2 linked regions of the Idiomarina loihiensis L2TR genome follow. The protein of the gene in region 1 binds, or shares a complex with, the protein of each later gene. Links are inferred from orthologs where the notes say so. Each region holds a gene or a part of one and is shown in the gene's direction. Other genes may lie near its edges. The genes, in order: IL_RS11730 and dsbC.

What was found.
Region 2: the proteins of IL_RS11730 (region 1) and dsbC are in contact, whole or in part, in a crystal structure (PDB 1JZD), measured with the Escherichia coli proteins. The link is inferred for Idiomarina loihiensis L2TR from one-to-one orthologs.

Annotation. Positions count from the first base shown.
Region 1 is NC_006512.1:2,442,318-2,458,870, forward strand. Bases 3,193-6,109 are described here. They hold IL_RS11730 (protein-disulfide reductase DsbD), read left to right. Parts: upstream 3,193-3,756; coding sequence 3,757-5,463; downstream 5,464-6,109. Other genes in these bases: IL_RS11720 (co-chaperone GroES), read right to left, coding at 3,193-3,275; cutA (divalent-cation tolerance protein CutA), read left to right, coding at 3,440-3,760; aroQ (type II 3-dehydroquinate dehydratase), read left to right, coding at 5,608-6,066; accB (acetyl-CoA carboxylase biotin carboxyl carrier protein), read left to right, coding at 6,081-6,109. Outside these bases: EF-P beta-lysylation protein EpmB, read left to right, coding at 1-352; primosomal replication protein PriC, read left to right, coding at 349-669; IL_RS11710 (DUF3016 domain-containing protein), read right to left, coding at 650-1,156; groL (chaperonin GroEL), read right to left, coding at 1,281-2,927; more of IL_RS11720, read right to left, coding at 2,985-3,192; more of accB, read left to right, coding at 6,110-6,536; accC (acetyl-CoA carboxylase biotin carboxylase subunit), read left to right, coding at 6,557-7,906; prmA (50S ribosomal protein L11 methyltransferase), read left to right, coding at 7,910-8,791; tRNA dihydrouridine synthase DusB, read left to right, coding at 8,916-9,887; DNA-binding transcriptional regulator Fis, read left to right, coding at 9,895-10,188; purH (bifunctional phosphoribosylaminoimidazolecarboxamide formyltransferase/IMP cyclohydrolase), read left to right, coding at 10,267-11,823; IL_RS11770 (class I SAM-dependent methyltransferase), read left to right, coding at 11,910-12,737; purD (phosphoribosylamine--glycine ligase), read left to right, coding at 12,756-14,039; IL_RS11780 (bifunctional diguanylate cyclase/phosphodiesterase), read left to right, coding at 14,113-15,891; maoP (DUF413 domain-containing protein), read right to left, coding at 15,875-16,240; IL_RS11790 (DUF4382 domain-containing protein), read left to right, coding at 16,448-16,553. UniProt on the Escherichia coli protein: Required to facilitate the formation of correct disulfide bonds in some periplasmic proteins and for the assembly of the periplasmic c-type cytochromes.
Region 2 is NC_006512.1:879,337-891,011, reverse strand. What follows is about bases 7,632-10,604. They hold dsbC (bifunctional protein-disulfide isomerase/oxidoreductase DsbC), read left to right. Parts: upstream 7,632-8,738; coding sequence 8,739-9,470; downstream 9,471-10,604. Other genes in these bases: recJ (single-stranded-DNA-specific exonuclease RecJ), read left to right, coding at 9,474-10,604; xerD (site-specific tyrosine recombinase XerD), read left to right, coding at 7,781-8,683; IL_RS04210 (VC2046/SO_2500 family protein), read left to right, coding at 7,632-7,680. Outside these bases: lpxD (UDP-3-O-(3-hydroxymyristoyl)glucosamine N-acyltransferase), read left to right, coding at 1-1; 3-hydroxyacyl-ACP dehydratase FabZ, read left to right, coding at 16-471; lpxA (acyl-ACP--UDP-N-acetylglucosamine O-acyltransferase), read left to right, coding at 472-1,239; lpxB (lipid-A-disaccharide synthase), read left to right, coding at 1,239-2,378; IL_RS04235 (glutathione S-transferase family protein), read left to right, coding at 2,473-3,435; IL_RS04230 (pirin family protein), read left to right, coding at 3,432-4,268; IL_RS04225 (tetratricopeptide repeat-containing response regulator), read right to left, coding at 4,265-5,908; IL_RS04220 (NAD(P)H-quinone oxidoreductase), read left to right, coding at 5,993-6,961; more of IL_RS04210, read left to right, coding at 7,195-7,631; more of recJ, read left to right, coding at 10,605-11,186. UniProt on the Escherichia coli protein: Acts as a disulfide isomerase, interacting with incorrectly folded proteins to correct non-native disulfide bonds.

The DNA of each region.
Region 1 (16,553 bases):
TTCTCCTGAGTTAGCCGGGGCACTCGATGACTGGCACCACGCGGGTATCCATTTACTGAACCAGAGCGTCTTGCTCAGCGGAGTAAATGATAATTTAACCGCGCTTATTGAGCTTAGTGAAAAGTTATTTAGTGCCCGGGTTATGCCCTACTATTTGCACCAGCTGGACAAAGTTGAAGGCGCCAGCCATTTCGCGGTTAGTGACGAGAAGGCGCAAGCCTTGTGGCAAAAAATGACTCATGAATTACCTGGGTTTCTGGTTCCTCGCCTGGTCAGAGAGGAAGCTGGTGAACTCAGTAAAACCGCTATCATGCCGGACGGCACTAATACATTAACAGAGGAAAAACTATGAGCGATAACCTGGAAAGTGTAGAAAGCAAACTGCAGGATCATCTTCAGCAACTGTATCGTCAAGTTATTGATGCAGACCAGTACCTTGACGATCTGCGTCAACAAGGCAAAGCCAAGTTCCAGGGCGTTTTCGCCGAGCAAACGGTATTTGAAAGCACAGGCAACCGTTTTCAGCCCTACCTTAATGAAATTGCTGCCAACTTTGAAAAATGGCAGCAGGACAAAGAAAACGAGCAGCAGTTGCAGTTACTGGTACAACAATTACAGTTGATGACTGAAACTCTCGCTCGTCTTAAAGCTATTCGTCAGGCTGGTTAACAAAGGTTTCTTCGAACCACTGAGTCAGCATCTGCTTTTCAAAATATAAGTCATCCCGTCTCATCCTTGATGCCAGGCTGTCGTAATTAAACCCCATATTTTTTACGTGAGCCTGGCCTTCCTTTACAGCTTCTCCTGAGTTACTCATTAAACGATAATCAAATTCCATTCTAGGGAAGTCAATTTCCCGAACAATGCGCACGTAATTTGAACTCGAGCGTCCAAATGTCGGTTCAACCCGGCCGGTTAAATCAACGTCTGTTACGGTAATTTCCAGCTTCTGATCTTCAGGAAGCTTTGCCGCCAACTCCTGAAAATGCTCAGTCAGCTTATCCATCACCTTTTTCTGGTACCGATCACGTAAGCCATCGGCCGGTCGAATATCTGTGTAACTATCAACATCTTTCCAGGAAACTTCAGCCGTACCAGCATATGCTGTAAAGCTACAGGCTAATAACGCCGCTCCCACTATACCTTGAACACGCATGCTATCTTCCTCCCATACAATCGCCAAGGGTGTCATCTCTAGGTTAGAACACAAATAATGAAAAAAATTCCATAAAAAAAGGGGAGCCATCAAGGCTCCCCTTTTCAAAAGTGCGTTGGGAGGCTTACATCATGCCGCCCATACCGCCCATTCCACCCATGTCGCCGCCAGGCATGCCGCCTGCGTTGTCATCTTGTGGGATGTCAGCAATCATTGCTTCGGTGGTGATCATCAGTGCGCCAACAGATGCCGCGAACTGAAGTGCCGAACGGGTTACTTTGGTTGGATCCAGAATACCCATTTCCAGCATATCGCCGTAAGTGTCGTTACCGGCATTGTAACCATAGTTACCTTCGCCAGCACGTACGTTGTTAGCAACCACAGAACCTTCGGCGCCAGCGTTCATTGCGATTTGACGCAACGGCGCTTCCATCGCACGCAGGGCTAAACGGATACCAACGTTCTGTTCTTCGTTGTCACCACGCAGTTCTGCCAGTTTGCTCGCAGCGCGAACCAAAGCAACACCACCACCAGGTACCACGCCTTCTTCAACAGCTGCACGAGTTGCATGCAACGCATCTTCAACGCGCGCTTTTTTCTCTTTCATTTCCATTTCAGTAGCAGCGCCGACTTTAATCACCGCAACACCGCCAGCTAACTTAGCCAGACGCTCTTGCAGTTTTTCACGGTCATAGTCAGACGTAGTGTCTTCCATCTGCTGCTTGATTTGGTTAACACGACCGTCGATAGCGGTATCGTCGCCATTACCGTCAACAACAGTGGTGTTGTCTTTAGTAATCACAACGCGCTTCGCAGTACCTAAGTCTTCCAGCTGCGTTTTTTCCAGCTCCATACCAATTTCTTCAGAAACCACAGTACCGCCAGTCAGAACAGCAATGTCCTGCAGCATAGCTTTACGACGGTCGCCAAAGCCTGGTGCTTTAACCGCAGCAACTTTAACGATGCCACGCATATTGTTCACAACCAGAGTTGCCAGCGCTTCGCCTTCAACGTCTTCAGCAATAATCAGCAGAGGTTTACCGGCTTTAGAAACACCTTCTAATACCGGCAGTAACTCGCGGATATTAGAGATTTTCTTATCAATCAGAAGAATGAACGGATTGTCTAATTCAACCGAACCACTTTCCTGGTTGTTAATGAAGTAAGGAGACAAGTAACCACGGTCGAACTGCATACCTTCAACAACGTCCAGCTCGTCAGTCAGTGCCTGACCTTCTTCAACGGTGATAACACCTTCCTGGCCTACTTTGTCCATTGCCTGAGCAATGATTTCGCCAATAGTGTGATCAGCGTTTGCAGAAATAGTCGCTACCTGAGCAATGGCTTTGCTGTCGGCACAAGGCTGAGAAATTTTCTTCAGCTCTTCAACTGCAGCGATAACCGCTTTGTCGATACCGCGCTTAAGATCCATCGGGTTCATGCCTGCGGCTACTGACTTCAAGCCTTCGTTAACAATGGCTTGAGCCAGAACGGTTGCGGTTGTTGTACCGTCACCCGCTTCGTCATTTGCTTTAGACGCCACTTCTTTAACCATCTGCGCGCCCATGTTCTCGAACTTATCTTCCAGCTCGATTTCTTTCGCAACAGACACACCGTCTTTGGTGATAACAGGAGAACCGTAAGACTTATCTAATACAACGTTGCGACCTTTTGGACCCAGCGTCACTTTTACTGAATCAGCAAGAATGTTAACGCCTTTCAGCATTTTTTGACGTGCTGTGTTACCAAATTTGACTTCTTTAGCTGCCATTTTTGCTTTCCTCTTAAATTCGTTTAGTCGGTTGTGCTAGTAAGCGTTTCTGACGTCTTATTCTTCAACAGCCAGAATGTCGCTTTCGCTCATGATTAAGTACTCTTCACCGTCAATTTTCTCGGTTTTAACACCGTAGCCTTCATTGAACAGCACTTTGTCACCAGCTTTTACGTCTAGTGCACGTACCTCACCGTTATCCAGAATGCGGCCTTTGCCTACTGCTACGATTTCACCGCGAGTAGATTTTTCTGCCGCAGAACCAGTCAGAACAATGCCGCCAGCCGATTTCGCTTCGACTTCGGTGCGCTTAATAATGACTCGATCGTGTAAAGGACGAAGTTTCATTGTTGATAACTCCTCAACCTATTGTTGTTAGTGGTTAATACCCCTAAGGGGCGGATAAAAATGTGTGTGCACATTAAATGGGGGAGGAATTTTTGTTATCAAGGGGGAAGCTCAAAAATTTTTATGCTAATTTGCAAAACTGACAGGCGCTATAGGGAGGTTCTATGACTCAGCAACCACAATTAATTTTATGCACCACAGACAGTTCTGACTCGGCTAAACAGCTGGCGCGTTCTCTACTCGAAAAAAAGCTAGTGGCCTGCGTCAACATAGTGCCTAATATGACCTCTATTTACTCCTGGCAGGGCGAATTGCATGAAGACCAGGAGTGGCTTTTACTGATAAAATCGACTGCGGAACGTTTCAGTGACATAAAAAGTACCATCAGTGCTATTCACCCTTACGATTCTCCAGAATTAATAAGCATCAATATTGAAGATGGTTTACCCGATTATCTGACGTGGATACAGGACTCAGTTAAATGATACAAAGATTCATCACATGTCTCGCAGCCTTAACTCTGGTTTTTGCCGTCGTTGCGCCAGCACATAGTGTGCAGTCGAATCCATTCCAGCAGGACAATCAGTTTTTATCGGTAGATCAGGCTTTTGATTTCGACAGCGAAGTTAATGACAGCAAAGTGACGGTCAGTTGGGTTGTCGCTCCCGAGTACTATTTGTATCAACACCGCTTTAAGGTGGTTCCCGAAAATGCATTAGCAGCAGAACCCGAACTCCCGCAAGGCGAGTCTCATAACGATGAGTTTTTTGGCGAGTCAATTGTATACCGCAACTACGTTGAGTGGTCTTTTACACTTAACCCGGAGTTTTCCGGCGACACCATTACCGTTCAGTATCAGGGCTGCGCAGATGCGGGGTTATGTTACCCGCCCACTGAAAAGCAGATTAAACTCTCCAGTACTAGTGAAACCGCCCCCGCCACCGCACCGCCAAACACCGACAGCAGCCTGTTCGGTATAGGTGAACAACATTTAATCATTACATTGTTACTCTTTTTTGCTTTGGGTATTGGCTTAGCTTTTACCCCCTGCGTGTTTCCTATGTACCCCATTTTATCCGGCGTTGTGCTGGGCAACCGTGAACGTAACTGGAAAAACACACTTTGGCTTTCCTTTATATACGTTCAGGGTATGGCCATTACCTATTCTCTATTAGGCCTGGTTGTGGCATCAGCGGGTATGCAGTATCAGGCTTACTTTCAGCATCCGGTGGTGTTAATTGTTCTTGCAGTATTGTTCGCGCTTTTTGCTTTGAGTATGTTCGGAGCTTATACGCTGCAGCTTCCTATTAGCTGGCAGTCAAAACTGCAAAGCTTTAGCGGCCAGCAAAGCGGAGGCAATATCGTTGGCGTCTTTATTATCGGCGCTATTTCCGGCCTGGTAGCATCACCCTGTACCACAGCCCCCTTGTCAGGGGCGTTACTCTTTATTGCGCAATCGGGCGATATGGTAAGCGGCGTCGCTATTCTTTACGCATTAAGCCTGGGTATGGGCGTGCCGCTTATTCTATTCGGCTTAAGTGGCGGCAAGCTTCTGCCCAAAGCCGGCGCGTGGATGAACGTGGTTAAGCAGTTCTTCGGTTGGCTGTTATTGGCAGTTACCTTATTCTTAATTGAGCGCCTTATTCCGACCAGTATTAGCATGTGGCTGTGGATTTTTTACTTTATTCTCGCCGCCGTATCTCTGGCTGTTTCGATAAGCCAGCCGCTTCGGATCACCACGAAAGTTATCACTATTGTACTCTTAGCAGCGGCGGCTACTACAGGCAGTTACTGGCAGGTTAATAAAGCGCAACTGGAACAAAAAAGTCACGGCCTTTTTACTGTTGTTAGTAATGTCAGCGACATACAACAACAAGTAGCAGAAAGTGACCGATGGGTAATGCTAGACCTTTATGCGGACTGGTGCGTGGCCTGCAAGGAATTCGAGCAGTACACCTTTTCAGATGAGCAGGTTCAGGCGCAGTTTCAGGAGTTTAAACTCATTCAGGCCGATGTTACCCGCAATAACGCGCAAGACGTTGAGATTCTGAGTCGCTACAAGGTGCTGGGGCTACCCACCATTCTGTTCTTTGACCCTGAAGGCAACGAACGCCCTGAATACCGGGTTACCGGTTATATGAACGCTGAGGATTTCAAAAAGCATCTGGAAAAGATAGTTTCCGAGTAAACTTGTGCCTAAATGCGCTGATAAGACCAGTAAAGTGCTGCAATCTTGCTTTTTTTCCCTATAATACTGTTGTTATAGGAACCCAAACTGAAAGTTGTGGTCACTTTTAATAGTTTCCGTAACTTCACAGCAAATGGCGGCACAATGGCAGAACGTTTTAAAATATTAGTGCTCAATGGCCCGAATCTAAATTTACTGGGGCAGCGTGAACCAGAGCTTTATGGTAAGCAAAGCCTGGATGATATCGCTGATTCGCTGGGAGCCATTGCTAAACAACACGCAACAGCACTAGATTTCCGTCAGTCCAATGCTGAACACCAGTTAATTGACTGGATCCAGCAAGCCGCCAAAGACTCCGTAGATTATATTGTGATTAATCCGGCAGCCTACGCACACACCAGCGTGGCATTACGCGATGCGTTATTGGCTGTGAAAATCCCTTTTATTGAAGTGCACCTTTCCAATATTTATCGCCGTGAGAGCTTCCGCCACCATTCTTATTTGGCAGACGTGGCTGACGGTGTTATCTGCGGGCTTGGCGCCCGTGGTTATGAATACGCATTACAAGCAGCTTTAACTACATTGAACAATACAGATAACTAAAGGTAGACGTTAGCATGGATATCCGAAAAATTAAGAAACTGATCGAGCTCGTTGAAGAATCTGGCGTAGCAGAACTGGAAATTACCGAGGGCGAAGAGTCAGTTCGGATTAATCGTTACAGTGCGCAGCCTGCACCGATGCAATACGCGCCACAACCGCAACACGCCCCTCAGCAAGCGCCACAATCAGCTCCGGCAAGCCAGCCAGCGGCTGAACCAGCCAGTGAAGAAATTAGCGGCCACGTTGTTCGCTCTCCTATGGTTGGAACCTTCTACGAAGCTCCATCTCCTGATGCAAAGCCTTTCGTTACTGTTGGCTCTCGCGTTAATGCCGGCGAAACACTGTGCATTATTGAAGCAATGAAAATGATGAACCAGATTGAAGCAGACAAATCCGGTGTCGTTAAACAGATTTTAGTAGATAACGAAGAGCCGGTTGAATTTGATCAGCCACTGTTTATCATCGAATAAAGTAACCGCAGGTATTTGTCATGTTAGATAAAGTGGTCATTGCCAACCGTGGCGAAATTGCACTGCGCATACTGCGAGCCTGTAAAGAGCTCGGCATTAAAACAGTGGCAGTTCATTCAACGGTTGATAGAAACCTTAAACACGTTTTACTTGCAGACGAAGCAATTTGCATAGGTAAAGCGCCAGCGAACGAGAGCTACCTGAACATTCCCCGTATTATCAGCGCCGCTGAAATTACGGATGCAGCAGCTATTCACCCGGGTTACGGCTTTCTGGCCGAAAACGCCGATTTTGCTGAACAAGTTGAACAATCTGGCTTCATTTTTGTTGGACCAACGCCGGATCTTATCCGTCTTATGGGCGACAAAGTATCAGCCATTAAGGCAATGAAGAAAACCGGCGTTCCTTGCGTTCCGGGGTCGGATGGCCCTCTGGATGACGACGACGAACGTAATAAGAAGCTTGCTAAGCGCATTGGTTACCCCATTATTATTAAAGCAGCAGGCGGCGGCGGTGGTCGTGGTATGCGGGTTGTACGCGAGGAGAGCGAATTGCTCAGCTCTATCACTATGACTCAGAACGAAGCTCGCGCAGCCTTCGGTAACCCTGTTGTCTATATGGAAAAATTCCTTGAAAACCCTCGCCATGTGGAAATTCAGGTTCTGGCCGATGGACAAGGCAATGCCATTCATTTAGGTGAACGTGACTGCTCGATGCAGCGTCGTCACCAGAAAGTGGTTGAAGAGGCACCTGCGCCGGGTATCACCCCTGAAATGCGTAAATTTATTGGTGAGCGTTGTGCCAAAGCTTGTGTAGAGCTTGGCTACCGTGGCGCTGGTACATTTGAATTCTTGTACGAAAATGGTGAATTCTATTTCATTGAAATGAACACCCGTATTCAGGTTGAGCATCCGGTTACCGAGATGGTCACAGGTATCGACTTGATTAAAGAGCAGTTGCGCATTGCAGCCGGTCGTCAGCTTTCGGTCAGCCAGGAAGATGTTGTCATTCGTGGTCATGCCATTGAATGTCGGATTAACGCCGAAGACCCTGAAACCTTTACACCGTCACCGGGCACTATCACCCGTTTCCACTCTCCGGGTGGCTTTGGTGTGCGTTGGGACTCACACGTTTACGCGGATTACAAAGTTCCGCCGAACTATGACTCGATGATAGGCAAGCTGATTACTTACGGCGAAAACCGTGATATTGCTATTGCCCGTATGCGTAATGCTTTAAATGAATTGATCATCGAAGACATTAAAACCAATATTCCTCTGCAAAAATCAATTATGGCAGATGAAAACTTCCAGCACGGTGGTACCAACATTCACTACCTTGAGAAAAAACTTGGTATAGGCGGGCATTAATTAATGCCCTGGATACAACTCACCCTTTCCTGTAGTGAAGAGCATGCGCCCCAAGTGGGTGACATGCTCATGGCTAACGGCGCTCAGGCGGTAACTTACCGAGACGGCGCCGACACGCCCATTTTTGAACCCCGCCCCGGCGACGTTATATTGTGGGAACACACTCTAGCCACGGGCTTATTTGACGCCGACGCGGACATCAAAGCCATTATTGCCAACCTGAAACAGTCCAACATTTTCGGCAGCGATTTGCAGTACAAAGTCGATGCACTGGAAGACAAAGACTGGGAACGCGAATGGATGGATAACTTCCACCCTATTCAGTTTGGCGAGAATTTATGGATTTGCCCCAGCTGGCGGGAGATACCAAAACCTGAAGCCGTTAATATTTTGCTCGACCCTGGCATGGCTTTTGGTACCGGAACACACCCAACAACCGCTATGTGTCTGCGCTGGATAGACGCCAACCCACCAACCGGCAAAACCGTGGTGGATTTCGGTTGTGGCTCAGGGATATTAGGCATTGCCGCATTACTATTTAAAGCAGAACACGTAGTTGGCATTGATATTGACCAACAGGCGCTGATTGCGACCAAAGATAACGCTGAGCGCAATAAGGTGGGCGATAAATTTAGCCTTTATCTACCCAGCCAACAACCTGAAACCCAGGTGGACTTGGTACTTGCCAATGTCCTCGCCGGCCCTTTACGAGAGCTAGCCGATACCATACTCGGCTTCGTTTCCCCCGGCGGACAACTGGTTTTATCCGGTATACTGGAACGGCAAATAGAAGGGGTTATTGAGGCTTACCAACCGCACATAAAATTCGATACCCCGACTATAGACGGCGACTGGGCAATGCTCAGCGGTACCCGCGTTGGTTAACAAGCGTACGCTTTGTCAATAGTAAAAAATGAAAAAAAGACTCAAATTGCGTAATAAATAGCCTTTTCTTTATTGCGCAAATTCCCTAAAATTCCTCACCCTTTCGCTGAGTAGTTTTTAACCGATGCGGATTGGTCCATATCAACTCGACAATCAGGTCATATTAGCTCCCATGGCTGGAGTTACTGATCAGCCGTTCCGTCAGCTGTGTTACAGCACGGGGGCCGGGCTTACAGTATCAGAGATGCTGTCCAGTAACCCTAAGGTATGGCAGACCGATAAATCCAGGCAACGCATGGATCATTCGGGAGAGCTGGGCATTCGTGCTGTGCAGATAGCGGGCTCGGAACCGGCATTAATGGCCGAAGCAGCGCGCGTGAATGTGAGTATGGGTGCGCAGATTATTGACATAAATATGGGCTGCCCGGCGAAAAAGGTAAATAAGAAGATGGCTGGCTCGGCGCTCATGCAGCATCCCGGGTTAGTAGAAGAGATATTAACAGCTGTGGTTGCAGCTGTTGAGGTTCCGGTAACACTGAAAACCAGAACCGGTTGGGATCCTGAACACAGAAACGGTATTGATATAGCGCAGCTGGCAGAACGTTGCGGTATTCAGTCTCTTGCCATTCATGGTCGTACTCGTGCCTGCATGTACAAAGGCATTGCCGAATACGACACCATTAAGGCAATTAAGAAGGCTGTTTCTATCCCAGTAGTGGCTAACGGCGATATCCGTACACCACTGCAGGCTCAACAGGTTTTAGAGTACACCGGAGCCGACGCCATTATGATTGGTCGCGGCGCGCAGGGTAACCCCTGGCTGTTTAGAGAAATTGCTCATTTTCTTGAAACAGGACAGGAGCTAAGCCCGCCGTCCTTAACCGAAGTGGCTGAGACCGTTATTCATCACGTTGGCAAACTGCACGAATTTTACGGCAGTTACCAGGGTGTCAGAATCGCCCGAAAACACGTTGGTTGGTATTTAAAAGAACAAGCCAGCAATGATGAATTCAGGCAAACATTTAATCGTCTTGAGGATGCCAGCGAGCAACTTAAGGCACTTGAAGATTATTTTGTCACTGTAGAGAAGAGATAAGCGCATTATGTTTGATCAAAACCCTAGTCGTGAGAACGTATCTCCCCTAACCACTATCGGCAATAACGCACAGCCAAAGCCATTGCGTGATTCCGTAAAACAAGCATTGAACAGTTTTCTGCGTCAGCTTGATGGTCAGGATCCTGAAGAACTTTACGAGTTGGTGCTATCTGAAGTAGAAGCACCGTTACTGGAAGAAGTCATGACTTACACCCGGGGTAATCAAACCCGCGCCGCAACCATGTTAGGCATTAACCGCGGCACCTTACGCAAGAAGCTGAAAAAATACGGCATGAATTAAGAAGTTTTTTGGGCGCCTTTTGGCGCCCTTTTTTTATTAACCTCCCCGTAAGTTAACTCAGTATAGAAAGGCAAAACAATGGAAACCCGTCCAATCCAACGCGCTTTAATCAGTGTTTCTGATAAAACCGGTATTGTTGAATTCGCTCAAGCTTTGGCTCAAAAGAACATTGAAATTCTCTCTACTGGCGGTACAGCTAAACTACTCCGTGACTCAGGCATTGCCGTTATTGATGTTTCTGAACATACCGGTCAGGAAGAGATTATGGGCGGGCGGGTAAAGACACTGCACCCTAAGGTTCATGGCGGTATTTTAGGTCGCCGCGATGTCGACCAGGGTGTTATGCAGGAGCAAAACATCGCGCCTATCGATATGGTTGTCGTGAACCTGTATCCCTTTGCTGAAACGGTTGCCAAAGAAGGTTGCTCTCTGGAAGACGCTATTGAGAATATTGATATTGGCGGTCCAACTATGGTTCGTGCAGCAGCGAAAAACCACAAAGACGTGACTATTGTTGTGAATGCCAGTGACTACCAGCGCGTGCTCGCTGAGCTCAATGAGCAAAATGGGGTCAGCCACAGCACTCGCTTTGACTTAGCAGTAGCAGCATTTGAGCACACCGCTCAATATGATGGCATGATTGCAAATTACCTCGGCAAGCAGCTGAGCGAAAACGATTTTGCGCGCACGTTGAACCTGCAGGTATCAAAAAAGCAGGACCTACGCTACGGCGAGAACTCACATCAGGCAGCGGCATTTTACGCAGAGCGCAATGCACCAAAAGGGACAGTTTCCAGCGCGACTCAAATTCAGGGCAAAGCGTTGTCCTTTAACAATATTGCCGATACAGACGCGGCACTTGAGTGCGTAAAAAGCTTTGTTGAACCAGCCTGCGTTATTGTTAAGCACGCAAACCCTTGCGGTGTTGCAATAGGTGAATCTATTTCCGACGCTTATGACCGCGCCTTTAAAACCGACCCAACTTCCGCATTTGGTGGCATTATTGCTTTTAACCGCGAGCTGGATGAAGCAACCGCAACCGCTATTGTTGAGCGTCAGTTTGTGGAAGTTATTATCGCTCCGAGCGTCAGTGAAAGCGCCAAGACAGCTGTTGCCGGCAAAAAGAACCTTCGCTTACTGGAATGCGGTGAATGGTCAGATACGGTTGAACAGCTGGATTATAAGCGCGTCAACGGTGGCTTATTAGTACAGGACACGGATAACCAGGACTTCATTCAGGATGACCTGAAAGTGGTTACAGAAAAACAGCCAACAGATGCGCAAATGACCGACTTATTGTTTTGCTGGAAAGTGGCTAAGTTTGTTAAGTCTAATGCCATTGTTTATGCCAAAGACGGTATGACCGTCGGTGTTGGTGCAGGCCAGATGAGCCGGGTTTATAGTGCCAAAATCGCTGGTATTAAAGCCGCTGATGAAAACCTCAGCGTACCAGGTTCGGTCATGGCGTCGGATGCTTTCTTCCCGTTCCGCGATGGTATAGATGCAGCAGCTGAAGCAGGCATCACCGCTATTATTCAGCCAGGCGGTTCCATTCGCGATGAAGAAATCATTGCTGCCGCCAATGAACACGGTATCGCGATGGTCTTTACCGGCATGAGACATTTCCGTCACTAAGCACCTCTGCTGATAAGTACAGCATTGCGTCAGTAACGTTTGGGGGCTAGTCTTATAGGCTAGTTCTCAACTCTACAGGTGATAGTATGAAAAAAATAATAACTTCTGTTTCCGCCATTGCACTAGCAAGCGTCCTTGGCGCCTGCTCGCCGGCTCCTGAAGCCGACTCTTTGCAAACTGCTGTTGACCATGAATCACGTACTGACAAGTATCAGGCTCGTGACGAGTTCCGCCATCCCCAAGAAACGTTAGAGTTCTTCGAATTAGAGCCAAATATGACGGTCGTTGAAATTTGGCCGGGCGGCGGTTGGTATACCGAAATACTGGCACCTTACCTTGCCGACGAAGGACAGCTTTACGCTGCACATTTTCCTGAAGATTCAGGAAGCGATTATTACCAGCGTTCACTGGAAAAATTCAAAGAAAAATTAACCACCAACCCGGTTTATGGGAATGTAAATTTAACTGAATTTGCCCCGGGTTCTGATAGCGAAATTGCACCGGCAAGAAGTGCCGATAGAGTCCTCACTTTCCGCAACCTTCATAACTGGTATATGCAAGAAGGTGAAGAAGGCGTAGTGCAGGCATTCCGTCAGTTTTATCAAACACTAAAACCCAATGGCATGCTGGGTATCGTTGACCACCGTCTGCCTGAGTCGAAAGAGGCTGAAGCATTCAAAGATTCGGGTTATGTAAAAGAAAGCTGGGTCATAGACTTAGCCGAGCAAGCAGGCTTTGAGTTTGTCGCCAGTGCCGAAATCAACGCAAACCCGAAAGATACAGCCGACCACCCTAAAGGCGTATGGACTTTACCTCCAACCCTAACTCTGGGTGATGAAGATAAAGAAAAATATGAAGCCATTGGTGAAAGCGATCGTTTCACCCTGAAGTTTCGCAAACCCGTTACAGACTAACAGGACAAAGCTAACCTTATGAAAGTATTGGTCGTTGGCGGCGGAGGCCGTGAACACGCTCTGGCGTGGAAAGCAGCACAATCAAACCAAGTTGACTGCGTTTATGTTGCACCCGGTAATGCAGGTACAGAGCGTGAGCCAAACCTGACGAATGTTGCTATTGGTGCTGAGGACATTGAGAGTTTGCTCAATTTTGCTAAAAGCGAAGACATTGAACTGACTATCGTTGGCCCTGAAGCACCGCTCGTTGCCGGTATTGTTGATCGCTTTAACGAAGCCGGACTGGCAGCCTTTGGCCCAACCGCAAAGGCTGCACAGTTAGAAGGCTCTAAAGCCTTCAGCAAAGACTTTTTGCAGCGTCACAACATACCCACCGCCGACTACCAAAACTTTACCGAGGTTGAGCCTGCTAAAGCTTATGTCGCTGAAAAAGGTCTTCCTATTGTCATTAAGGCCGACGGACTTGCCGCTGGCAAAGGCGTTATTATTGCCGAAAGTCAGGAACAGGCAGATGCCGCTATCGACGACATGCTGGCCGGTAACCGTTTCGGCGATGCCGGGCATCGCGTGGTTATCGAAGAGTTTTTACGTGGCGAGGAAGCCTCCTTTATCGTAATGGTTGACGGTAAACATGCCATACCTTTTGCCTCAAGCCAGGACCATAAGGCTCGCGACAACGGCGACAAAGGCCCAAATACTGGTGGTATGGGTGCTTACTCACCGGCTCCGGTGGTTTCTCCGGCCATCCATGACTGGGTTATGCGTCATGTCATTAAGCCCACAGTAGACGGAATGGCTGCAGAAGGAGCACCTTACAAAGGCTTCCTGTACGCGGGTTTAATGATAGCCGAAGATGGCACCTCCAAAGTTCTGGAATACAACTGTCGCTTTGGTGACCCGGAAACTCAACCCATTATGATGCGCCTGAAGTCTGACTTGGTAGAACTTTGCCTCCAGGCAATTGATGGTAAGCTCAATCAGGCGCCTATCAACTTTGACGAACGTGCTGCAGTTGGTGTGGTTATGGCCGCTGGCGGATACCCTGAAAGCTATGCAAAAGGTGACATCATTCACGGCTTGCCGGATCACTCACCTGAAAACCAGAAAGTATTCCACGCCGGTACTAAAATGGATAACGGTAAAGTGGTCACTAGTGGTGGTCGAGTTTTGTGTTGTACGGCTTTGGGTGACACTGTTACAGAAGCACAAAAACTAGCATATCAACTGGTTGATCAAGTGAGCTGGAATAACGTCTATTACCGTACTGATATCGCTCACCGCGCAATAAACCGCGAAGGCTAAATACTTACCTCCTGTCATAGCACTGTCATAAAATAAAACTAAGCTTTTATGTTGTGCTGTAACAGGGGGTTCCATGTCAGGGTCTGATTTAACTAAAGAGCTGCTTAGCCTTATTCAGGACAAACAGCTTTATCCTCTATTCCAGCCCGTTATGGACACTTCCCGTGGAATTGTTATTGGCCACGAAGCTCTTATTCGCGGGCCTAAAGGACATCCACTTGAATTCCCGGATCGCCTATTTTCTCTCGCCAGCCAGGCACAGTTACTGTCTGAACTGGAACTAGCCTGTCGCTCGGCAGCTATGGAAGCGTTTCAAAAAAACGCTATGCAGGGAAAGCTGTTTCTTAACGTAAACCCTAACGTGTTGCAGGACGACAGCCACCCTCATGGCTCAACGTTACGCTTGTCTCAGCAATTCGGCATAGCGCCGGAACAAATCGTTATCGAAATTTCAGAGCGCTATCCAATTGAAGACACCAAGAACTTAAAACACGCCATTATTCACTATCAAAAACTGGGGTTTATGATAGCAATTGATGACTTAGGTGCCGGCTATTCAGGTCTGAAACTCTGGTCAGAATTACGTCCTGACTATGTGAAAATTGATCGATACTTTATTCATTCTATTGAAAAGTCCTCTGTAAAAAGAGAATTTGTACAAAGTATCTTATCGCTAGCCACCAGTTTGCGCACAAAAGTTGTCGTGGAAGGCATTGAAACGCCAGATGAGCTTGAACAACTGCAGGTTATGGGCGTTAATTATTGTCAGGGCTTCCTGCTTGGCAGGCCCGCGCCTTATCCGGTGTTGGAGGTTCCGTCCTCACTACTGTTACCGCATCATCATGTTGCATTAAACTACCAAAGTACTATCGCCAGTGTGGTCGATACCATTCATTGCGTATCAGCTCATACGCGCTCATCTGAAGTACTAGATACCTTTACACAAGACAAAACCTTATCTTCACTGCCCGTTATTCATGAGAAGAAAGTCGCCGGAATTATTCGCAGAGAAAAAATTATGGAGTTCTTTTCCGGTTCCTACGGTCATGCACTTTATGCCAACAAACCGGTTTCTTACATAATGGACGAGCACCCTCTTTCCGTTGACTGGCAAACGTCGCTGGAAGAAGTGAGCCAGCTTATTACCGATAACGACGAAGTCGATATTTATCAGCACATTATTGTGACTAAAAGCGATGTTTACTACGGTGTGGCATCCATTAAAAACCTATTACGCAGAATCACCGAATTAAAAGTTAACAATGCACGACATGCTAACCCCCTAACCCAACTGCCGGGCAACGTTGCCATTAACCAAATTATTGAAGAACAACTTTCCCGAGTGCGATCATTTCACGTCGCCTACTTTGATCTGAACCATTTCAAGCCCTATAACGACATTTATGGGTACGAACAAGGCGACCAAATTATTAAATGGCTGGCGCAGATACTGCAAAAGCAACTATTCAGGCATGGTCATTTCATTGGCCACATTGGCGGGGACGACTTTGTGGCCATTTTCAAAGACATAGATAAAGAACAAACCGAAGAGCAATGTAATAAAATTATCAGAGACTTTGAGCAGGATATTACCCGATTTTATCATCAGGAACACATTGATTTAGGAGGCATAAAAGCGCTATCCCGAAACGGTACGCCGGTTTTCTATCCTTTACTGGGCCTTGCTATAGGAGTTGTTCAGCCTGATCCTTCCGAGTGTTTATCGCATCACGATGTCGCACTGCTGGCCAGTGAAGCCAAAAAAGAAGCGAAACAATCTGACGGCAGCCGTTGCTACATGTGCCACCGCCAAAAACCCAGACGTTTACGCCAAATCAGTCCTCAACAATAAGATCGTCTTCCGTGTCCGAGGCTGAACTGAAAGTGTCATCAGCAAATTTCCCCCGACCATACATACTGGCAACTTTAGGGCGATGAATTCGTGCCTGATACTTGGCCCAAACCTTTTCTACAGTACTTACCGGAGCTTGCTCACCTTTGCACGCGGCCAGTAATTCAATGTCTTCTTTTAACGTCGGCTTAAATTCACCGTTCAGCATGGCTGTAATCAAACAACCATAATGAGTCAATGCATCGCTTTCACGAATTGAAAAGTCGCCAGAGCGTGAAAAGCCATAAGGATAGTTGCGGAAATCGTTAAACGGTTTCTTTAACAGTGATTCACGGGTCATCTTGGTCATGGGTAAGCCCTTCCTACAGACTAAAAACCGAACAAAAGTCTGTCGTTGTATACGACAAAGACGATATAGAGCTAACTCAGAATTTTGTCAATGAAAATTTTTGTAAAATGCCTTTTAACAAATTTTTACAGCATCTATAAATTAGCCTCACGTAATCAAATATGTCACTTTGTTTCAAATTGTTTCGCGAGCATAAGGAAGAGCACTATGAATAAGTTAATGTTAACAACTCTGGCTACCGCTACATTAGGTCTGGCTGCATGCGGAGGATCAGATAGTAATGACACTAACGATTTCGCTCAGTTCTCTTTAG
Region 2 (11,675 bases), 1.6 Mb from region 1 along the record:
AGTAAGGTGAAAGATTTGAAAATTACGGAATCAGGTTTTGATATTCAGGGCGTACTAGATTTACTGCCTCATCGTTATCCGTTTTTATTAATAGACAGAGTTATAGAAACAAACTCTAAAGACTCGTTACACGCGATAAAAAACGTGACTTTTAACGAGCCCATGTTCAATGGACATTTTCCGGCAAAGCCTATTTTCCCGGGAGTGTTGTTGCTTGAAGCTATAGCTCAGGCCTGTGGCTTATTAGGTTTTAAAATTACAGAAAGCAAAAAGAATGCAAACGATTTGTACCTTTTTGCCGGTATTGATAATGCCCGCTTTAAACGTCAGGTTATCCCGGGGGACACTGTTGATTTCTTTGTTACTTTCGAAAAAGAACGCCGTGGTATCTGGAAATTTACTGGTCGCGCGGAAGTTGACGGTGACGTTGCCTGTACTGCTGAAATTATTTGTGCAAGAAGAGAAGTTTAAGTGATTCACGAAACCGCAATTATCGACCCCAGCGCCAAACTCGGTACGAACGTTAGTGTCGGTCCTTGGACGGTTATTGGCCCCGATGTTGTTATCGGCGACAACTGTGATATTCGGTCACACGTTGTTTTAAAAGGCCCAACAACCATTGGTAAGAACAATACCATTTATCAATTTGCGTCGGTTGGTGAAGACTGCCAGGATAAAAAATACGACGGCGAACCGACTGAGCTTGAGATTGGCGACAACAACGTTATCCGAGAGTCGGTAACGATTCACCGTGGCACGGTGCAGGATAACTCGTTAACTAAAATTGGCGATAATAACCTGTTTATGGCCTACGTACATGTTGCGCATGATTGTGTCATAGGTAATGACAATATCTTTGCTAATCAGGTTACTCTGGCTGGCCATGTTCACGTAGGCGACTGGGTTATTCTGGGTGGCATGAGTGGTGTGCATCAATTTTGTCATATTGGTTCTCACTCTTTTGCCGCGGTTAACTCTATTATCGTTCAGGATATTCCTCCTTTTGTGATGGCGCAGGGTCATAACGCCAAACCCCGAACAATCAATTCCGAGGGTTTAAAGCGTCGCGGCTATACGCCCGAACAAATTCAAAATGTCCGTCGTGCCTATAAAATTTTGTATCGTTCCAGCCTTACTGTAGACGAAGCCCTGGAAGGTATTTCAGCATTAAATGAACCGGTATTGGATGGTTTTAAAGCTTTTGTTGAAAACAGTTCACGAGGCATTATTCGTCCGTAATGAGCCGCAATCAGCCGCCTAAAATAGCTATTGTTGCCGGTGAGCACTCGGGTGATCTTCTAGGCGCCGGGCTAATGCAGGCCATTGCCAAGCGTCACCCCAATGCAACTTTTATTGGAGTCGGCGGGCCTTTAATGGCAGAACGGGGAATGGACTCGTTCTTTGCCATGGATGACTTGGCCGTTATGGGCATTGCTGAGGTCTTTCAGCAACTTCCTAAGCTGTTAAAACACAGAAAGAACCTGGTCAACTATCTCATTTCTGAGCAACCGGATGTGATGATAGGCATTGATGCCCCTGATTTTAACCTAACGGTTGAAGCTCGCCTTAAAAAAGCCGGTATCTCTACCATTCATTACGTCAGTCCATCTGTCTGGGCATGGCGAGAAGGGCGTATTAAAGGCATAAAAAAAGCAGTTGATCACGTACTGTGCTTATTGCCTTTTGAAAAAGATTTCTACGATAAACATCAATTGCCTGCAACTTTTGTTGGTCATCCGTTGGCAGATGATATTCCTATGCAATGGCAGCAAACAGAAGCGCGTAATGAGCTGGAACTTGAACCTGCTGTTATGTATCTGGCTATTTTACCTGGAAGTCGTAAAGGTGAGATTGCCCGTATGGCGCCGGTATTTTTGAAAGTAGCGAACAAACTAGCAGAAAGATACCCAGAACTTCGCTTTGTTGCGCCTATGATAAGCGAAGCTCGCGCCGCACAATTTCGGGAACTAGTTGACCAATACAGTCCCGAACTGAATATTGTGTTACCTGTTGGTGAAAGTCGAAAAGTTATGGCCGCAGCCAATTATTTACTGCTAACGTCAGGAACCGTTGCGCTTGAAGCCTTGCTGATAAAACGCCCTATGGTAGTAGCTTATCGTTTTCATTGGTTATCTTATCAAATCATTAAACGTTTATTTCACGCGCCTTTTTTCTCCTTACCTAACCTCTTAGCGGGTAAAGAAATTGTGCCGGAACTGGCTCAATCTGATGCTTCGGAAGAGGCAATCGAACAAGCGCTAGTTCAGTTAATTGAGCAAGACAACGAGCCCTTATTGGAGCAATTCACAAATATTCACCAGCAATTACAGGTATCGGCGAGCGAAAAAGCTGCTGACGTGGTTGAATCCTTTCTATAGTTCTATTTTTTAGAATAATTAATAGAAAATAATGCGCTAATAATTCCAAAAAATAGACTCTATTATAAAGCTATACTAACTTGAGGAGTTTATTATGGGTTTATTAGTTGATGGCCAATGGCATGACAAATGGTATGACACCAAAAAACACGGTGGCCGCTTTGTTCGCAGCGAATCACAGTTTCGCAATACCGTAGCGCAGGGCACAGAGTTTGAGCCCGAGTCTGGGCGTTACCATCTTTACGTTTCTTACGCCTGTCCGTGGGCTCACCGTGCGCTTATTTTCCGAAAATTAAAAGGTCTGGAAAGTCATATTGATGTTTCCGTTGTGCACCCGCTGATGCTGGAGAATGGCTGGGAGTTTTCAGACGCGCCGCTTAACGAGCCATTGTATGATGCCGACTTCCTTTATCAGCTGTATTTAAAAGCTGACCCGGAATACACCGGGCGAGTAACCGTTCCAGTACTATGGGATAAGAAAAATCAGACCATAGTGAACAATGAATCGGCCGAAATTATCCGTATTTTCAATTCAGCGTTTAACGAGCTGACCGGGAATACATCGGACTTCTTTCCCGCAGGTAAGCAAAAGCAGATAGAAGAAGTTAATGAGTGGGTTTACAACGACATTAACAACGGTGTTTACCGTAGTGGCTTCGCGACCACGCAGCATGCGTATGAAGAAGCGTACGAATCGCTATTTGCTGCCTTAGACAAAGTAGAGAACATTCTTAGTCAGAGCCGTTATTTAGCTGGTGACGTATTAACCGAGGCTGACTGGCGTTTATTTACTACTCTGGTACGTTTCGATGCGGTTTATTTCGGGCACTTTAAAACCAACAAGAAGCGCATTGTCGATTACCCTAATATGTGGAATTACCTATTGGAGCTATACCAGTACCCGGGCGTAGAAGAGACCGTAGTGATGGACCATATTAAAACGCATTACTATGCCAGCCATAAAACCATTAATCCGACACAAATAGTGCCGAAGGGACCGGAAATCGATTTTCACCAGGCACATAACAGGGGTAGCAAGGGGAGTAGCCAGTCATGAGTGTTATTTTAGCCAAACACCGGGGAATGCCGGCGCAGGATGGCGCGGGAGTTAAACTCACTCGTATTATTAATCAGCCGGGGCTAAAACATCAGGACCCGTTTTTAATGCTGGATGAGTTTCGTTCCGATAACCCGGACGATTATATTGCGGGTTTTCCGCCCCATCCACACCGCGGTTTTTGTACGCTGACCTATATGTTAGCGGGCACTATGGAACATAAAGACTCTGTTGGTAATAGCGGTGAAGTTGATGCTGGCGGTGTGCAGTGGATGAAGGCGGCGAAAGGTATTATTCACGCCGAAATGCCGAAGCAAGTTGAAGGCCTTATGTGGGGTTTTCAGCTCTGGGTAAACTTGCCGGGCGATGAAAAAATGAGTGAACCTGAGTGGCACGACTATCCGGCAGCCAGCATTCCTGAAGTGAAAAATGGTGATGCTCTGATCCGAATAATTTCAGGGAAATACCAGCAGCAGGAGGGTCCAGTAAATGCGCCGGGACGAGACTTTCTAATGCTCGATGTTCACTTAGAAAGTGACAGCTTCAGTTTGCCGTCACAAGGGCAAAAACGACGCTTGGCTTATGTTTATCAGGGTGAGCTGACAGTGAATGGGGAGGGGGCGAAAGAGGGCGAGTTGATCTTGCTTGATCCTGCTGAAACCTTAGATTTTTCCGCTACTGAACATGCGCGCTTTATCTTGTTGGCCGCCAAACCTATTGAAGAACCGATTGCTCAATACGGTCCTTTTGTCATGAACTCGTCGGATCAGATTGAGCAGGCTATTAAGGATTATCAATCAGGTCAGTTAGCCGCTAACCAAAAGCTGAGCTAGCGCAGTTCCAACCCTTCAGTTTGCTCCAGTAACCGCTCATAGCGGTTACTGTGGCTACTGGATAATTGCAGCCCCTCTAAGACTTTAAAGCAATTATCGCATTCTTTCTTAAGCCGAGCTCGCTCTCCACCTGGAGTTTCTTCAACATAACGGACGGCCGCCTGAATAAAGTTAAGTGCAGCACCACTATTCATTGGCGCGGCCTCCATGGCGTTACGAAACAGCTCCAGTGCACGAATATAGTTGCCTTGCTGATAAGCATCTAAGCCCGCCTTATGAACTTCAAAGAAGTTATCCTGCTGTTTTTGAGCTGCAGCTAAGCGTGCCTGTAAAATTTTAGTGGTATAACTGTCAAGAGTCGGGTTTTCATCCTGATTCGCTGCTAGCGCATTCGCTTTTTCATACTCCCCGACATCCAGTAAAATGGCGATAACGTCAGGTAGTAAATCTTTATTGATAGGCTGATTGTGCGCTAGTTTTTCGCCAACAACCTCGTTTAAGCGTTGCTGAGCTTCGCGTAAACGACCATTAAATGAATCAATACGTGACAATAAAATGGATTCCAAATCCTCAAACGAAATATCGGCATGCAACAGGTGCTCGTCATAGCGGGCTCGTTGTAGCTCCATTGTTGCTTCTGTCTGATACTTACTGATTTGCTGCGGTGTATCGCTATTTTCGGCCGCATCTAAAATGCTGCGTAAATAGTTACATAAGTGATGTGCGTTACGAAAAACCGATTTACGAGCTATTTGCAAAACGTTGTTCATGGCTTGCTTGGCAATGTCAAAGTCGCCGTTGTCGCGGGCAATATGGGCCAGTTTGGTTTGCCTTTCAATTGAAAATGGCGCCATGGTGATGGCATCACGGGCGCTTTCCAAAGCGTCTTCCAGCTGCTGTTGTTGAAGGTAACATTCGGTTTTCAGGTCATAAGCTTCAACAGCATTAGGCATGCGCTTAATTAAATGATTAAGAATATTCAGGGCTTCTTCGGGAGAGTTTTGTAATAACCGCGTTTCAGCCAGTTTTAGAAAGACCCAACTGTGAGAGTTTTCCTCAAGTAGTTCTTTAATTGCCGTTTCCGCTTTATCTAATTGACCGGTTTTGTTGTACAACTCAATTTGCAGTTTGCGGCAGTAATTACTGTAGCGGCTGTTAGATTGAATATGTTTCTGGCAGGCACCAATACAGGTTTCATAATCATGATTTGTCAGCGCCTTGAATACGTCTTTTAACCACATGCGGCGTTTATAGGCTCGCACCAGGCGGGAGCGCAACACTCTATGTGAAAACGGTTTCATCAAATAATCATCGGGTTGAAGTTCCAGTGCGCTGAGAACCATAGGACGGGTGTTGTCGCCGGTAATAATAAAGAACAGAGTATGCTCTTTCATTAGCCCTCGAACTTGCAGTTCCTCTAAAACCTGACGACCATTGCGACCACGCCCAAGGTTATAGTCTACCAACAGAATATCGTGCGGGTTTTTAATGTAAGCGGCAATACCTGCTTCGCCGGTGGTCTTGACTTGTACGTCCTGCGCCCCCAAGTTTAACAGCAAGCCTTTGAGCATGACCTGAAAGGGCTTCTGGTCATCTATTAATAATACGCGTTTATTATTGAGCTCTAAGGTTTTGTCCATTTGCGTCAAACAGTATCCTGATCTTATTCATACCGACAGCATACTGGCTAATTTCAATAATGTTAAGCGGCAACAGAGGCTGATATGAAAGCAATTGCTATTTCCGAACAAAAAGTACACTGGAAGAACCATCCTGAGCTGGACGAGCCACAGGCTAATGAAGTTCAGCTGCGGGTACTGAGCGCCGGGCTTAATCGTGCCGACTTAATGCAAATAGCAGGGAAATACCCACCACCTAAAGGTGCCTCAACTATTCCTGGACTAGAAGTCTGTGGGGTTATAGAAAAAGTAGGTAGCGAAGTCAATGGCTGGCAAACCGGGCAACGTGTCAGCGCGTTATTGGCTGGCGGCGGTTTTGCTGAACAAGTGAATGTTTCTGCTGAACAAATACTGGAGGTGCCTGAAAGCTGGAGTAATGCAGAAGCTGCGGGTTGGCTGGAAACTTTTGCTACGGCCTATCTTAATGTCTATCAATTAGCTGACTTAAAACCCGGAGAGCGGGTATTAGCTCATGCGGGTGCCAGCGGTGTGGGTTCGTCACTGATCCAGTTGTGCCGGGAAAGTGGTAATGAGCTTACCGCCGTAGTGGGTAGTGGAGAGAAATCGGAGTTTTGCCTGAAACTGGGTGCGAAGAATGCGATAAACCGGCACAAACAGAACATTGTTGAAGAAGTTAAAGCTCTTGGCGAAGTCGACGTCATTCTGAATCCTGTCGCTGGTGAGTCTATAGCAAAAGACCAGCAGTATCTGGCACAGGATGGCCGTATTATTTTAATTGGTTTAATGGCTGGCGTGACTGGCGAAGTTGATTTCGGACGTATGCTGATGAAGCGCCAAAAGCTGATTGGCTCAACTCTGCGAGCATTATCACCGGAACGCAAAGGAAAAATTTTACAGGGTTTGTGGCGTGATTTTGGCGATAAGTTTAAAAGCAGCACCATAAAACCTATCATCGATGAGGTTTTTGCCGCTGACGATATTCAGCAAGCACTGGATTATGTTGCAGATAATAAAACTCAGGGTAAGGTGGTTATAACGCTTTCGGAAGAGTAATTCAGGCTGATAGCCAACTGCCGGTGCAGTAAAGAAATGGTGGAGGGGGCAGGATTCGAACCTGCGAAGGCTGAGCCGTCAGATTTACAGTCTGATCCCTTTGGCCACTCGGGAACCCCTCCACTCAAGAGGCGCGTATAATAACAGTCTTAGCTTAGCTGTAAAGAGAAAACTTAAACTTTTAGGACTTTGGCCGATACAGAAGTATCTGTAACCGATTATCCAGAGTCTTAATGAGTCAAGTTTCAGCTGTACAGAATAGTGCTGTCGAAAACCAGGCCGCTCATTTCTTTGAGCAACACGCGAGCGAAGCAGTTAATCACGGCTTCGCGGGCGAGTTTGCTTATTGGGTGTCTGCCTTGGGTGACGACCCGGTTATTTCTGAGCGCCCTGCGCAAGTTAACTGGCAAAGAACCATTGGTGCCGGCAGAACGCGGCCTTTAGATGTAAAGCCAGGCATGGTGCTGGCTAGTGGTGTCTATGCAACAGTTAGTCAGTTGTCAGACTTTAAACTACAGGACGCAACTCATCCTCAGCCGCTTATTCCCGATGCAACGCCTGATCGTTTGCCCCTGGAGCTTCTTCACAACCTGGACTGGCGGGTTCGCCAGCGGCTGGAAAAGAAGAAGCAGCCGCAAACGGACGAAAAAAACGAGTACAAATATAAAGGGCCCGCTGGCCTATACGATGTTCTGCAGAAACTAGGCATTACTCATTAGCGCTTAACTTGATTCTTTTCGGAGAGTTTTGCACAAGCAGTTTCAGCCGCTCTCGCTATGCGGCATAATAGCATTATCATTTCGCTAATTTCCAAAAACCATGAAGCAACTCCGCCCAGAGGACGAAGATCGTATTGATGCTTTTACTGAGCACCTCTGGCTGCATCATGGCTCCAGCAATAATACTCAAGCCGCGTACCGCAGTGACTTACGCCGTTATTGTGAATATTTGCTATCGCTTAAAAAATCCTTAATGGACACTGATGAAGTGGTGCTGCAGGACTACCTGTTGTGGCGGCGTATGCAAGGCTTATCGCCACGAAGCACCTCGCGATTTTTAAGTTCGACGAAGAAATTCTTCCAGTTTGCTGTAAAACAGCAGTGGGTGGCAGTAGACCCAACAGCGCGCCTGAAACGCCCTAAGTTACCGCAAAGCATCCCACATTCGTTAAGCGAAGAGGATGTGATTTCTTTATTGGAACAACCGGATACAGAAACTCCCATTGGTCTGCGTGACCGGACTATGCTGGAAGTTCTCTATGCCACCGGATTACGGGTAACCGAACTTATTCGTCTGCAATATGATCAGTTGAGCCGCCAGCAAGGCTTAGTTCGGGTTATCGGCAAAGGCAATAAGGAACGCTTAGTGCCTTTAGGGGAAGACGCGCTGGAGTGGCTGGACAATTATTTAAAGCATGGACGTCCGGCAATAACGGATAAAAGCAGCCCCTGGATATTTGTTACGCAACGTGGCTCGTTATTAACACGTCAGGCATTTTGGTACAGATTAAAGCATTACGCCGAAGAAGCCGGCATTTACGCACATTTGTCGCCGCACACTTTACGCCATGCTTTTGCCACGCATTTGCTGAACCATGGCGCCGACTTACGTGTCTTACAGCTACTGTTAGGTCACAGTGATTTATCTACCACACAAATTTATACCCAGGTTGCACGTGAACGTCTGCAGGCCTTACATGCTCAGCATCACCCGCGAGGCTAATTGCATTTTGGCTGGTAACAGGGTAGGGTTCGGACAGTTAATTTAAGAGGTATTTATGCGCAATTTAATGTCTGTAGTTGGATTAGTAGGGCTGGTCGGCGCAAGTTTCAGTGCGCCGGCTATTAGTGCGGAACAAAGTGAAGTCGACACCCGGCACCTGAATAAAATTGGTATTGAAGTGTTGTCCACAGAGCCCGGTGAAATTGACGGCTATGTCCGTGCGGTGACTAATCAGGGCATGTTTTATGTGTCAGATGACGGTGAACGGCTTATTAGCGGCAATGTGTTTGATATAACCGGGAGTGAACCGGAAAATTTAAGTGAAGCCGGCATGGCTAAAGTTCGCCTGAAAATGCTAAAAGGCTTTGCTGACGATATGATCGTGTACCCGGCTGAGGACGAGAAATATCAGGTAACGGTTTTTACTGACACTACCTGCGGTTATTGTCAGCGCCTGCACGAAAACATGGACAGCTATCACGCACAAGGCATTACCATAAAATACCTGGCCTTTCCCCGTGGTGGTATGAGTAGCAAAGGCGGGAAGCAGTTACAAACCGTTTGGTGTGCGGATGACAAAAAAGGGGCCATTACCGCCTTTAAAGAAGACGAAAATTACAGTGGCGACTCAAGCTGTTCCAATCCGGTTGCTGAGCACTACCAACTGGGCAAATCTTTTGGGGTAAGCGGTACGCCCGCTATCGTTCTGCCCGACGGTCGCTTAGTACCGGGGGCGTTACCTGCATCACGCTTAATTGCTGAAATTAAAAAAGGTGAGTCACAGTAATTCATGAGTGATTATGAAATACGTCGTTATCAACTGGTTGACGATGACTTTTTGCCGCAACAAATGCCACCTTTGTTGCGGCAAATTTATGCCCGCCGGGGTGTCCGTCGTGCTGACGAATTATCTTTGAAAGCTTCCGGTTTACTGCATTTCTCTTCGTTAAGAGACATCGGGAAAGCCGTTGAACTGCTGCAAAATGCGTTAAAAAATCAAGCAAAAGTTTGTATTTGCGGTGATTTTGATGCCGACGGTGCAACCAGTTCGGCATTAATGGTGTCGGCCTTGCAGGCCTTTGGTCTACAGCAGGTGGGGTATCGCGTACCAAACCGAATGACTGACGGCTACGGACTTTCTGTTGCCATGGTAGAACAACTAGCTGTCGAGAATGTGCAGTTAATTGTGACTGTCGATAACGGCATTGCAGCGCATGACGCTATTGTACTTGCTCGTGAAAAAGGCATACAAGTGCTGGTTACTGACCACCATTTACCACCTGAAGAACTGCCTCCGGCTAACGCGATAGTGAACCCGAATCAGCACGGCTGTGAGTTTTCCAGCAAAAATTTAGCGGGTGTGGGTGTGGCGTTTTACGTCCTGCTGGCGTTGCGTTCAGCGTTACGTGAACAAGGCGTTGAACCGTTACCTAACCTGGCTGACTGGCTGGATCTTGTTGCTCTTGGCACCGTAGCGGATGTTGTACCGCTGGATTATAACAATCGCGTATTAGTGCAGCAGGGGATAGCCCGTATTCGTAAAGGCATGAGCCGACCCGGAATTAAAGCGTTGCTGGAAGTTGCCAACCGTGATGCCAGTCAGCTGGCCGCCAGTGATTTAGGGTTTGCCCTTGGTCCGCGAATTAATGCTGCTGGCCGCTTAGACGATATCGGGCTGGGAATAGAGTGCTTATTAGCGGGTGAGACCCGGGCGCAGCAGTTAGCGCAGCAACTTAACGATTTAAACCAGCAACGTAAATCGATTGAAACGGAAATGCGCGAGCACGCCGAAAGCGCTGTTGCAAAGCTGTGTTTTGATCAAGGGCAGGTGCCTGATTTAGTCACCTTGTATCAGCCGGACTGGCATGCCGGGGTTATCGGTATTGTCGCGGGTAGAGTAAAAGAGCAAGTGAACCGACCGGTGATTGCGCTTGCCAACGATGACGATGAATTCCTAAAAGGCTCCGCACGTTCGGTTAGTGGTCTGCATATGCGGGATTTACTGGAACGTGTTCATAGTCTGCAGCCGGGCATTATGGAACGTTTCGGTGGACATGCTATGGCCGCCGGCTTAACCATGAAGAAAGAAAATCTGACGCGCTTTTCCGAACTGGCGGAGCAAGTTGCGTCGGAGTGGCTGTCAGAAGAACAGAAGCAGCGGGTATTCTGGTCTGATGGCGAACTCACAACAACACAACTCTCGCTGGACAGTGTGAATACGCTGCAAAGTGCCGGCCCCTGGGGACAGCAGTTTCCCGAACCTATGTTTGACGGCCAGTTTGAATTGGTGGATCAGCGCATTGTCGGAGAGCGACATCTAAAATTGGTGGTGCGTCATCCGCAAGGCGAATTATTAGATGCGATTGCCTTTAACGTCGATACACAACAATGGCCGGCGCGGCAGGCCTCCGTTGTTGAACTTTTATACAAGCCACAGCTTAATCACTTCCGCGGACGCACAAACGTTCAGTTGTTGGTGGAGCAAATCCGCGCAATACGTTAAACTACGCCCCTTTTAGAATTAACAGAATTAGGTAGTCGCATGTTTGAAACTAACGCAACCTACAACAACATCAAAGAAATGCGTGAGCGTAGTAATTCGCTTAGGGGGTATCTTTGACTACGATGCTAAGTTAGAGCGTCTGGAAGAAGTTACTCGTGAGATGGAACAGCCCAATGTGTGGGATGATCCACCCAAGGCGCAAGCTTTAGGTAAAGAGCGTGCGGCATTAGAGCAAGTGGTACAAACCCTGGATAAACTTCAGCAGGGGCTGGATGATGTCGAGGGTCTTGTTGATCTTGCGGTAGAAGCAGAAGACGAAGACACTTTTAACGAAGCTCATGAAGAGCTGTCCGGTTTAGTGAAACAGCTGGAAGCTTTAGAGTTTCGTCGTATGTTTTCAAAAGACAACGACTCGGCAGACTGCTACCTGGATATTCAGTCAGGCTCCGGCGGAACCGAAGCTCAGGACTGGGCTAATATGTTGCTACG